3 regions of the Microbacterium sp. K35 genome follow, and region 3 is predicted to be linked to each of the others. Evidence: predicted binding sites of a transcription regulator. Region 3 holds the regulator's gene; each other region holds the start of a gene.
The links. The regulator LexA, encoded in region 3, represses DNA repair genes until DNA is damaged. The targets are predictions, from matches to a motif close to TCGAACANNTGTTCGA.

Region 1 (3,252 bases), on a different contig from region 3:
CCGCTCGTGGGTCTGCTGGTCGGGTTGCTGGCCGGGCTCGTGATCGTGCCGTTCTCCGGGTACGGCTTCGGCAGCGTGGCGACGAACCTGTGGTGGGCGGCCTTCACCGAGCTGCCGTTCCTGTTCGTGATGTGGCGCTACTGGGGCACGTGGCTGCACTACGTCGGGGCCGTGGTGGTGGGGGTCGTGTATCCCCTGCTCGCGTGGGCGTCGTTCGACCTGGGCGGTTTCACCCTTCCGGTGCAGCTGCTCTTCTTCGCGATCACACTCGCGAGCTGTGTCGCCGCCACCGCCCTCGGCATCCTGATCGCTGATCGCCTGCGCGCCGCCGGAGTCGGCCGCGGCCGCTGACCGGCTCGCGTCGCGCATCCCACCGGGTCGAAGCGTCGTGCCCACGGAGTCGACCCGACCCCCCGTCAGGCGGCGATGTCGAAGCGGGCCCGCCCACCGAGCCGAGGCGTGCGTGCGGGGTCGATGTACTGCGGAGGCACGAACCACACCCTCGCCATCCCGCCGCCGCTACCACCGCCACCACTGCCGCGTTCTCCGCTGTCGATGTGGATGTCCCACCCGTTGTCGTGGATGCGATGGTGACACGTCTCGCACAGCAGCACCCCGTTGGACAGATCCGTCGGCCCGCGGTCGCGCGACCACCACCGGATGTGATGCGCCTTCGTCATCTCCGGCGGCAACCCGCACATCGCACACCCCCCGTCCCGCTCCACCAACGCCAGCCGCTGCGCCCGGGTGAACAACCGCTTCTCCCGCCCCCAGTCCAACACCTCACTGCCCCCGCCGAGCACACACGGGATCACCCCGCCGCCCGCCGCCATCCGCCGCACCGCCCCGACGCTCACCGGCTGATCGATCCCGTCCACCTGCGCCGACCCCGACCCGGCCTCCAGATCCCCCAGACCCACCCGCACCACCACCGTCGCCCCGGCCAGCGGCAACCGCGCCGCACACCCGAGCACGTGCCCCGCGAACGCCGCCAACGCATCCGCCTGGATCATCGGCACCGTACGACGGTCCGCATCCGGCGCACCCGCATCCGGCGCCTCCTGACGCGCCGCGAACGCTGCCGACACGAACCCCCGGATCGCCGCCACCACCGGCGCCGCCGTCTCCGCATCCAGCACCGCGTTCAGATGCACCATCCCGTCACGCTCGAACAGCGTCAACGACCGACGCGACCGCTGCTCCTCCGCCCGCGGCTCCACCCCATCCGGATCGACCCACGCCTCCGCCCGCACCACCAACCGCCGCACCTCATCCACCGACAACCCCGCCGCCTGCTCCACCAGCACCCGCTCGGCCTCCGCCACCCGAGCAGCACCCACGGCCACGCGGCACCGGTCGAGCATCGCGACGATCAGCGCGGCCGCCGGCGCACCGAACGCACCCGCAGCCAACGCCTCCCGCACGGACGGGTACTTCGCCGGCAGTCGCTGCCCCAGGAGGTCGGCGCGCGGGGCCGTGGCCTCGCCCACCGCCACCAGTCGCGCCGCCTCTCCCGTCGAGACTCCGGTCGTCGCGGCGATCAGCCTCGCCGGGTTCCGATAGCCCTGCTGCTTCGCCAGGCTGCCGGCACCGAGCTCAGGCCGCGACTCCCGCGCGATGCCCGCTCCCACCGACACGTGCACCGCGTCGAGGCGTCTCCGCAGCACGCCGATCGCGTCGTTCACCGCGATCAAGTGCTCGCGGTTCAGGTCGGTCGGATCGCCCACGCCACCCCACGCGGCGTCGAGGCGGGACATCGCCTCGTGCAAACCGGAGAGTGTGGACATGCCCCGATTCTACCGTCGACGGGTGCGAGTTTCGTATCTTTGTTCGAATCGAGAACCGGGATATCGGGGGCGTGAGGGCCACCGACGACCTGCATGGCCCGCATGGTGGTGCCCGACGGAACGAGCTCGGTCAGCACGATGCCGAGCGCCCGAGCACCCGGGGGGAGCCTCCGACGTACGGGTCGGAGCGCCGTGGGGACGGAGCCCGCGGACGGGAGGCGACAGGACACGAGCCGCCCGCGTCGATCCCCCTGTCGAACGGGGGCGGCTCCCCGCTACCCTGACGACACATGCCCTTCGAGCGAGAGTGAGTCTGCCGTGGCGGTCGCAGTGAACGTGGACAATTTCACCCGGGTCGAGACGGATACGATGATCGACCGGATACTGCCTCTGGTCGGCGGGATCGGGATCTTCCATCACGACCGGGAACTCGCCCCGCTCGACCAGCAGCCGGTGATCCGGCAGAACCGGGACACCCTCTACTCGGTTGCCGTCGTCGATCTCAGCGGCGGAGATGCCGTCCTCACCGTGCCGGAGGTCGGCGATCGCTACATCTCCGTAATGGTGATCAACCAGGACCACTACATCAACCACGTCTACCACCGCCCCGGCACCTACACGCTGACGACGAGCGAGTTCGAGACGGACTACGTCATCGTCGCCGCACGGATCCTGTTCAATCCCGCCGACACCGCCGACCTCGACGCCGTGCACGACCTGCAGGACGCGCTCACCATCACGACAGCCGGGGATCGCACCTTCACGCATCCCGACTACGACCCCGCAAGCTACACACAGGTCCGTGAGGCGCTGCTCACTCTGGGGAGGGCGATCGGCGGCCTGGGCGGAAGCTTCGGCCGCAAAGCGGAGGTGGATCCCATCCATCACCTCATCGCCACCGCGTCCGCCTGGGGCGGACTCCCCGACGCCGAAGCCTCCTACCTCAACATCACGCCGAACCTTCCGCAGGGTCGCTACACGATGACCTTCACCACGGTCCCCGCCGATGCGTTCTGGTCCGTGAGCGTCTACAACGCCGACGGCTACTTCGAGCCGGACGCGACCGGCAGGACCAACATCAACTCCGTCTTCGCCGAGACCGATGCGGACGGGTCGACCACCATCCATCTCGGCGACTTCCCGAGCGACACCCCCAACCAGATCCCCCTCCCCGACGGCTGGAACCTCCTCATCCGCCTCTATCGGCCACGCCTCGCCGAACTCGCGACCTGGGAGGCGCCCGCGATCCGCGCCGCCTGACGGACGGACCATCGCGTCCTCGGGCTACTTCACACTCCCCTGGGTGAGCCCGCCGACGAGCCACTTCTGCAGGAACAGCGCGAGCAGGTAGATCGGGATGAGGCCGGCGAGGCTGGCTGCGGCCATCTGCCCGAACATCACCTCGCGGCCGCCCTGCATGAGCGCGATGCCGACCGGGAGGGTCTGCGAGTCGATGCTCTGCGTG
Region 2 (3,252 bases), on a different contig from region 3:
ACACCGTGATCACGTGCGTGACATCGGCGGCGGTCACGTCGGGATCCGCGTCGAGCGCGCGACGGGCGGCCTCGACGAAGAGCCGCGAGGCCTCCCGCGTGTAGTAGTCGTTGCGTGCTTTCGTGCCCGGGGCGAGCAGTCGACCGGAGCGACGGTCGTAGAACAGCGGCTCGTCCGGCTCCGCCCCCTCGGCGAGTTCATCGATCACGGTGTGCCGTGTGTCGATCCCCGACACGCGGAAGGAGGTCGACACGATGCGCTGAGCCAGCCGACCGAGACCGGGCTGGGCGGCGAAGACCTCACGCACCTGCTCCTGCACGAGAACGGTCTCGGGGACGATCGTCTGCAGCGATCGAAGCACGGGCGGTCGGCTCATGGGCCCACTCAACCACCCGGCGAGCTCCGGGGAAAAGGGGTTGCGTCGTGGCCGTCGCGCGCCTAGAACCCGAGCGCTCTGGCGAGCTTCGACTCGGAGGACGCCTCACGGGCGCCGGCCGCACGCACCACGCCCTCGACCGCGGCGAACAGGGCTGCGCGTCCTGCCTCATCGGCGGGAGCGGCGGGACCGAGCTCCACCTCCCACTCACGCCACGCGCGGCGCGTGCCACGGCGGACGTCGGTCGCACGGACGCGATCGTCCACGAACTCCGCCACGACGCCGCGCGGCCCCGTGAGCAGGTAGGCCGTGCGGTCGTTCTCGATGCGCGCGAGGGGGGTCAGCGGCGCCGTCGTCCAGCCGGAGATCGCCTCGACGACCACGGCGGGAACGGTCTCTCCGGTGTCGCCGAGCGGCCACCCCAGCTCCAGGCGTCCGTCGCCCTGCCGCGGCCCCTTCACGTGCCAGCCCTCGTCCGGGCCGCCCGTGCGGCGACGCAGCGCGACGCCCGAGCGCGCGAGGGCGCCGTCGTCGGTGTCGAGATAGTGCGCGTCCAGGGCACGGTGCTCACCGGACGACACGGCATCGACCCCCGGGATCGCCTCCCACCGCGGGAGCGGAGTGTCGTCGTCGACGTCGTACGTGCGCTCGACCTCGACCGTGCGGGAGGGCTCAGTCATCCTCGAGCGTGAGGTCTTCGAGCGACTCCTCGAACCAGTAGTCGACCTCGGTCGGGCCGTCGCCCTCGCCCGTGTTCTGCGGCTCGCCGCGGCGGTTGTACACCACCTGCGTCTCGCTGTAGGGGACGATCAGCTTGTCGTCCGCATCGCCGAGGGGGATGATCTGCCCGTCCAGCGGGCCGCCGTGGAGTCGTGCGAGTGCCATGTGCCCAGAGTAGACCCGACCTCCCCCATCCGCGCGGCGCCCGGCCGCTCAGCCGAGCAGGACACCGAGGACGGCTCCCGCGATCATCCACGGTCCGAACGCGATCCTGGTCGCCCGGTCGGCGCGCCGCAGCGCCATCAGCACGAGCGCGTACAGGGCTCCGAGGACGAACGCGGACGCCGCGCCGAGCGCGAGCGCCGTCCAGCCGTGCCACGCGAGCAGCAGCCCGATGACCGCCGCGAGCTTGACGTCTCCCCCGCCCATGCCGGCGCGACTGATCACGCGCAGCACCAGGTAGAAGCCACCGAGCAGGACGCCGCCGAGCAGGGCACGGATCATCGGCTCGGGCCGACCCGTCGCGACGGCATCCCCGGTGACGAGCAGGAGCAGGGCGGCGAGCGTGGGCAGCACGATGCGGTTGGGGAGACGGTGCGTGCGGGCGTCGATCACGACCAGCCATCCGCCGACGCCGAGGAGGGCGCCGTGCACCAGGCCGATGAGGGCGAGTCGGAGATCCATCCGGGCAGGCTAGGCGAGCAGCATGCGCGCCGATGACCCCCTGTGGACAGGGTTTCACGGATGTCCGATGTACGAATTAGCGTCGTTCACGTCACTTGCTTTATTCGTACATATCTTCGAGGATGGATGCATGGGGATCGGGCTCGATGCGATGACCGCGCTCTCTCCGACCAGCGACAACCGCGCCGGAGAGGTGCTGCGGCTGCGCCGCGAGATCAGCCGGATGCAGCGGCGGCGCAGCGAGCACACCCTGCTCCCCCTCGACCCCGCCTTCGCTGCGCTGCTGCCCGAGGAGGGACTCCAGACCGGCACCTCCTACACGGTCTCCCCCTCCCCGGCCCTCGTGCTGGCGCTGCTCAGTGCCGCCTCGGGCAAAGGGCACTGGTGCGCGGTGATCGGCATGCCGACCCTCGGGGTGGAGGCCGCCGCCGCCTACGGCATCGACCTGACCAGGCTCATCCTCGTCCCGTCTCCCGGAGACCGCTGGCTCGCAGTGACCTCCGCCCTCGCCGAAGTGGTGCCGCTGATCGTCGTCCAGCCGGAGTCGAGGGCCCGGGATGCGGATGTCGCACGGCTGAGTGCTCGACTGCGCGACCGCGGCTCCACCCTGCTGGTCGCCGAGGAACCGGGCGCGGGGCGGTGGGCGCAGAGCGAGGGCACCATCCGCCTGCACGACCCCGACTGGCACGGGCTCGGAGAGGGGTGGGGCCTGCTCTCCGATTGCACGGTGACGGTCACCGCCCGGACCAGGCACAGCCCGCGCGCCTCGAGTGTGCGGGTGCGGCTCCCCGGCGGACACGGTGCCGTCGAGACGGCGGTGGCCGAGCTGACCGCCCTGCCCCCGCTCTCCGTCGAACCGGAGGCGTCGGGCACCTCCGCCCCGTCAGAGCTCCTCTTCTGGGCGGAGGCAGGATGAACGCTCCCCTCCGCGTCCTCGTGCTGTGGTTCCCGGACTGGCCCCTGCGGGCGGCCCTGGGTGGCGGGCAGCCGCATCCGCCCACGGCCCTGGTGCAGGCGAACACGGTCGTCGCGTGCACCGCCTCGGCCCGAGCGCACGGCGTCCGCATCGGCCAACGTCGCCGCGTCGCCCAGGGACTCCTCTCCTCGCTCCGGGTCCTCCCGCACGACCCGGGGAAGGACGAACGGGCCTTCGCCCCGGTGCTGCAGGTCATCGAGAGACACGCCCCCGGGGTCACGCTCCTGCGCCCGGGCCTCGCGATCCTGCGAGCCAGGGGCATCTCGCGCTACCACGGGGGCGAGGCGGAGGCGGCGGCGGCGCTCTCCGCGATCCTGGCCGACGCCGGCTACCCCGAGGTGCGCGTCGGGGTCGCCGACGGCCCCTTCACGGCCGAGATCGCCGCACGGGGAACGGCCCCCTGCACGGTCGTCCCGCCCGGCGCCTCCCGGGATTTCCTGGCACCGTACCCCGTCCAGGTGCTCCGCGACGAGCAGCTCAGCGGGCTCCTCCTGCG
Region 3 (3,252 bases):
GGCGCGTCGTGCGGTGCGAACTCCTGATACGCCTCGTCGACGATCACCACGCCGCGCGCGGCCTCGTAGACCGCCGCGACGACGTCGAGCCCGAGCGGCGTACCGGTGGGGTTGTTGGGCGAGCACAGGATCACCACGTCGGGGTCGGCGGCGCGCACCTGTTCCGCGGCTTCCTCCGGCGTGATCGAGTAGTCGGGGTGCCGGGTGCCGGCGACCCATGACGCACCCGTGCCCTGCGCGATCAGCGGATACATCGAGTAGGTCGGAGCGAAGCCGAACGCCGTCCGCCCCGGTCCGCCGAACGCCTGCAGGATGTGCTGCAGCACCTCGTTCGAGCCGTTGCCCGCCCAGATCTGCTCGGCCGTGAGCCCGTGACCGAGGTAGTCCGCGAACGCCTCCCGCAGCGTGGTGAACTCCCGGTCGGGATAGCGGTTGACGTCGCGGATCGCCACGGCGATGTCGTCGAGGATGTCGCTGGCGACCTCGTCAGGAACGGGATGCGTGTTCTCGTTGACGTTGAGGGCGATCGGGAGCGGTGCCTGCGGTGCGCCGTACGGAGTGAGTCCGCGCAGATCGTCGCGCAGCGGGAGATCGTTGAGGGAGAGGGTCACCCTATCCATGTTAAGAGGACGAGGCGGCACCGACGGCCATGCGTCACTCCGCGTACTGCGCCGGGATCGCGAGCTCCTGACCGATCTGGATCTCTCCGCCGCGGAGCAGGTTCATGCGGCTGATGTCGCCGATCACGTCGCGCGGGTCGGCCTCGGGAGCGATCGAGCCGGCGATCGACCAGAGGGTGTCACCGGGCATGACCGTGATGGTCTCGACGGCGGCCACGGGCTTGTCGGCACCGGAGGCGATGGCGCTGCCGCCGCTGATCGCCGCGAAGGCGATGCCGACGGCGAGCGGGACGGACGCGACCGCGAGCAGCACACCGCGACCGCGAGCCGTGAGCCGGAGCCGCGTGGCCGGACGGGCCGTGGCGGAGATCGCGGTCGCGGTGCTGAGGCTGATGGTGCTCATGTCTGCTCCTTCACTGTCCCGGCGCCGCGAGGGCCCGGGGAGGTTGGCGTAGCGTTCGCATCCGCGACTCGGCCGGGAGCCGTGAATGCGAAGCTACGTTCCGAAGATATCTTCGAGTTCGAACATCTGTCAAGCTGTCTTCGAAACCCGGTCCACGAATCGTCCGACACGCTCGAACAGATCTTCCAGATCGGCGCGATTCTCGGATACGGTTTCGACAAGGACACCCCACCACGGGCCACCGACATTCGAAGAGCGACGTCGGATCTCACGCACTGAAGGAGCATCATGAGCGAGACCACAGCCCCGGAGTCGGAGGCGCCGCGGACCCGCCGTCGCAAGAGCCTCAGCCCCAAGCAGATGGCGATCCTGGAGGTCATCCAGGCCGCCATCGCCCAGAACGGCTACCCGCCGAGCATGCGCGAGATCGGCGACGCCGTGGGGCTCAAGTCGCTCTCCAGCGTCACGCACCAGCTCGGCCAGCTGGAGCTGAGCGGCTACCTGCGTCGAGACCCGGGCAAGACGCGGGCCATGGAGGTGCTGATCGACCTGCCCGGCACCGGCTCCGGCGCCGAGAACCCGGCCGATGTCACGACTCCCGTCGGCGACGCCGCGCTCGTGCCCCTCGTCGGCCGCATCGCCGCCGGCGTGCCCATCACCGCGGACCAGCAGGTCGAGGAGATCTTCCCGCTCCCGCGGCAGCTCGTCGGCAAGGGCGACCTGTTCATGCTCAAGGTCTCCGGCGAGTCGATGATCGACGCCGCCATCTGCGACGGCGACTGGGTCGTCGTCCGCTCGCAGCACGACGCCGAGAACGGCGAGATCGTCGCGGCGATGCTCGATGGCGAGGCCACCGTCAAGGTGCTCCGTCGCCGCGATGGACACACGTGGCTGCTGCCGCGGAACACCGCCTTCGAGCCCATCCTCGGCGACGAGGCCGTGGTGCTCGGCAAGGTCGTCGCGGTGCTGCGAGCCGTCTGACCCGGACACGACGAAGGCCCTCCCCGATCGCACGGAGAGGGCCTTCGTCACATGATCAGACCGAGGCGCCCACCTCGGCGCGCACGCGGCGCGTGGCCTCGACGATGTTCCGCAGCGACGCGGTGGTCTCCTCGTAGCCGCGGGTCTTGAGGCCGCAGTCCGGGTTGACCCAGAGCTGCCGCGTGGGGATCTCCTCCACGGCGCGACGCAGCAGGGACTCCACCTCCTCCACCGCGGGAACCCGCGGGGAGTGGATGTCGTAGACGCCGGGGCCGATGCCGTGGTCGAACCCGGCCTCGGCGATGTCCGCGACGACCTCCATCCGGCTGCGGGCGGCCTCGATGGACGTGACGTCGGCGTCCAGCGCGCGGATCGCGTCGATCACGACACCGAACTCCGAGTAGCAGAGGTGCGTGTGCACCTGCGTGCCCGGTGCTGCCCCACCGGTCGCCAGACGGAACGACGCCACCGACCAGTCCAGGTAGGACGGCTGATCGGCCTTCTTCAGCGGCAGCAGCTCGCGCAGGGCCGGCTCGTCGACCTGGATCACGGCGATGCCCGCCGCCTCGAGGTCGGCGATCTCCTCGCGCAGCGCCAGGGCGACCTGGTTCGCGGTCTCCCCCAGCGGCTGGTCGTCGCGCACGAACGACCACGCGAGGATCGTCACCGGCCCCGTGAGCATGCCCTTGAGGTGCTTCGCGGTGAGCGACTGCGCGTATCCGGACCAGTCGACCGTGATCGGTGCCGGCCGGGAGACGTCGCCCCACAGGATCGACGGGCGTGTGGCGCGGGAGCCGTACGACTGCACCCACCCGTGCTCCGTGACCGCGAAGCCGTCGAGGTTCTCGGCGAAGTACTGCACCATGTCGTTGCGCTCCGGCTCCCCGTGCACCAGCACGTCGAGTCCGAGGTCCTCCTGCAGCGACACGACCGCGGCGATCTCCCGGCGCAGGAAGTCGTCGTAGTCGTCGCGGGGGATCTCACCGCGCGTGAACCGTGCCCGTGCGCGACGGATGTCGGCGGTCTGCGGGAACGACCCGATCGTCGTCAGGGGCAGGACCGGGAGGCCGAGGGCCTCCTGCGCACTCTCCCGCTCCTCATAGGACACCCGCGAGAAGTCGGCGTCGACGAGCGCCCGCTCGCGCACCGCGCCGTCGCGCACGCCCGGCGCGTCCAGCCGGTCGCGCAGGGCCGCCGAGGCCTCGTCGAGCTCGGCGGCGATCGCCTCGGGACCCTGCGACAGCCCGC

Region 1: a site for LexA is predicted at 1,819-1,834, ahead of DW299_RS12355 (HNH endonuclease signature motif containing protein). Genes of this name have one in related genera too.
Region 2: a site for LexA is predicted at 1,885-1,900, ahead of imuA' (DnaE2-dependent mutagenesis accessory factor ImuA'). Genes of this name have one in related genera too.

The regions. Positions count from the first base shown of each region.
Region 1 covers NZ_SSDM01000312.1:10,689-13,940, forward strand. The annotation lists gene DW299_RS12350 (ECF transporter S component) at 1-351, shown strand, start outside; gene DW299_RS12355 (HNH endonuclease signature motif containing protein) at 417-1,787, opposite strand; gene DW299_RS12360 (DUF1254 domain-containing protein) at 2,157-3,047, shown strand; gene DW299_RS12365 (carbohydrate ABC transporter permease) at 3,072-3,252, opposite strand, start outside.
Region 2 covers NZ_SSDM01000058.1:15,115-18,366, reverse strand. The annotation lists gene DW299_RS01625 (type III polyketide synthase) at 1-376, opposite strand, end outside; gene DW299_RS01620 (CYTH domain-containing protein) at 439-1,056, opposite strand; gene DW299_RS01615 (hypothetical protein) at 1,049-1,261, opposite strand; gene DW299_RS01610 (prepilin peptidase) at 1,310-1,780, opposite strand; gene imuA' (DnaE2-dependent mutagenesis accessory factor ImuA') at 1,911-2,696, shown strand; gene DW299_RS01600 (DNA polymerase Y family protein) at 2,693-3,252, shown strand, end outside.
Region 3 covers NZ_SSDM01000267.1:5,887-9,138, reverse strand. The annotation lists gene DW299_RS10145 (histidinol-phosphate transaminase) at 1-620, opposite strand, end outside; gene DW299_RS10140 (LysM peptidoglycan-binding domain-containing protein) at 655-1,023, opposite strand; gene lexA (transcriptional repressor LexA) at 1,312-2,004, shown strand; gene metE (5-methyltetrahydropteroyltriglutamate--homocysteine S-methyltransferase) at 2,060-3,252, opposite strand, start outside.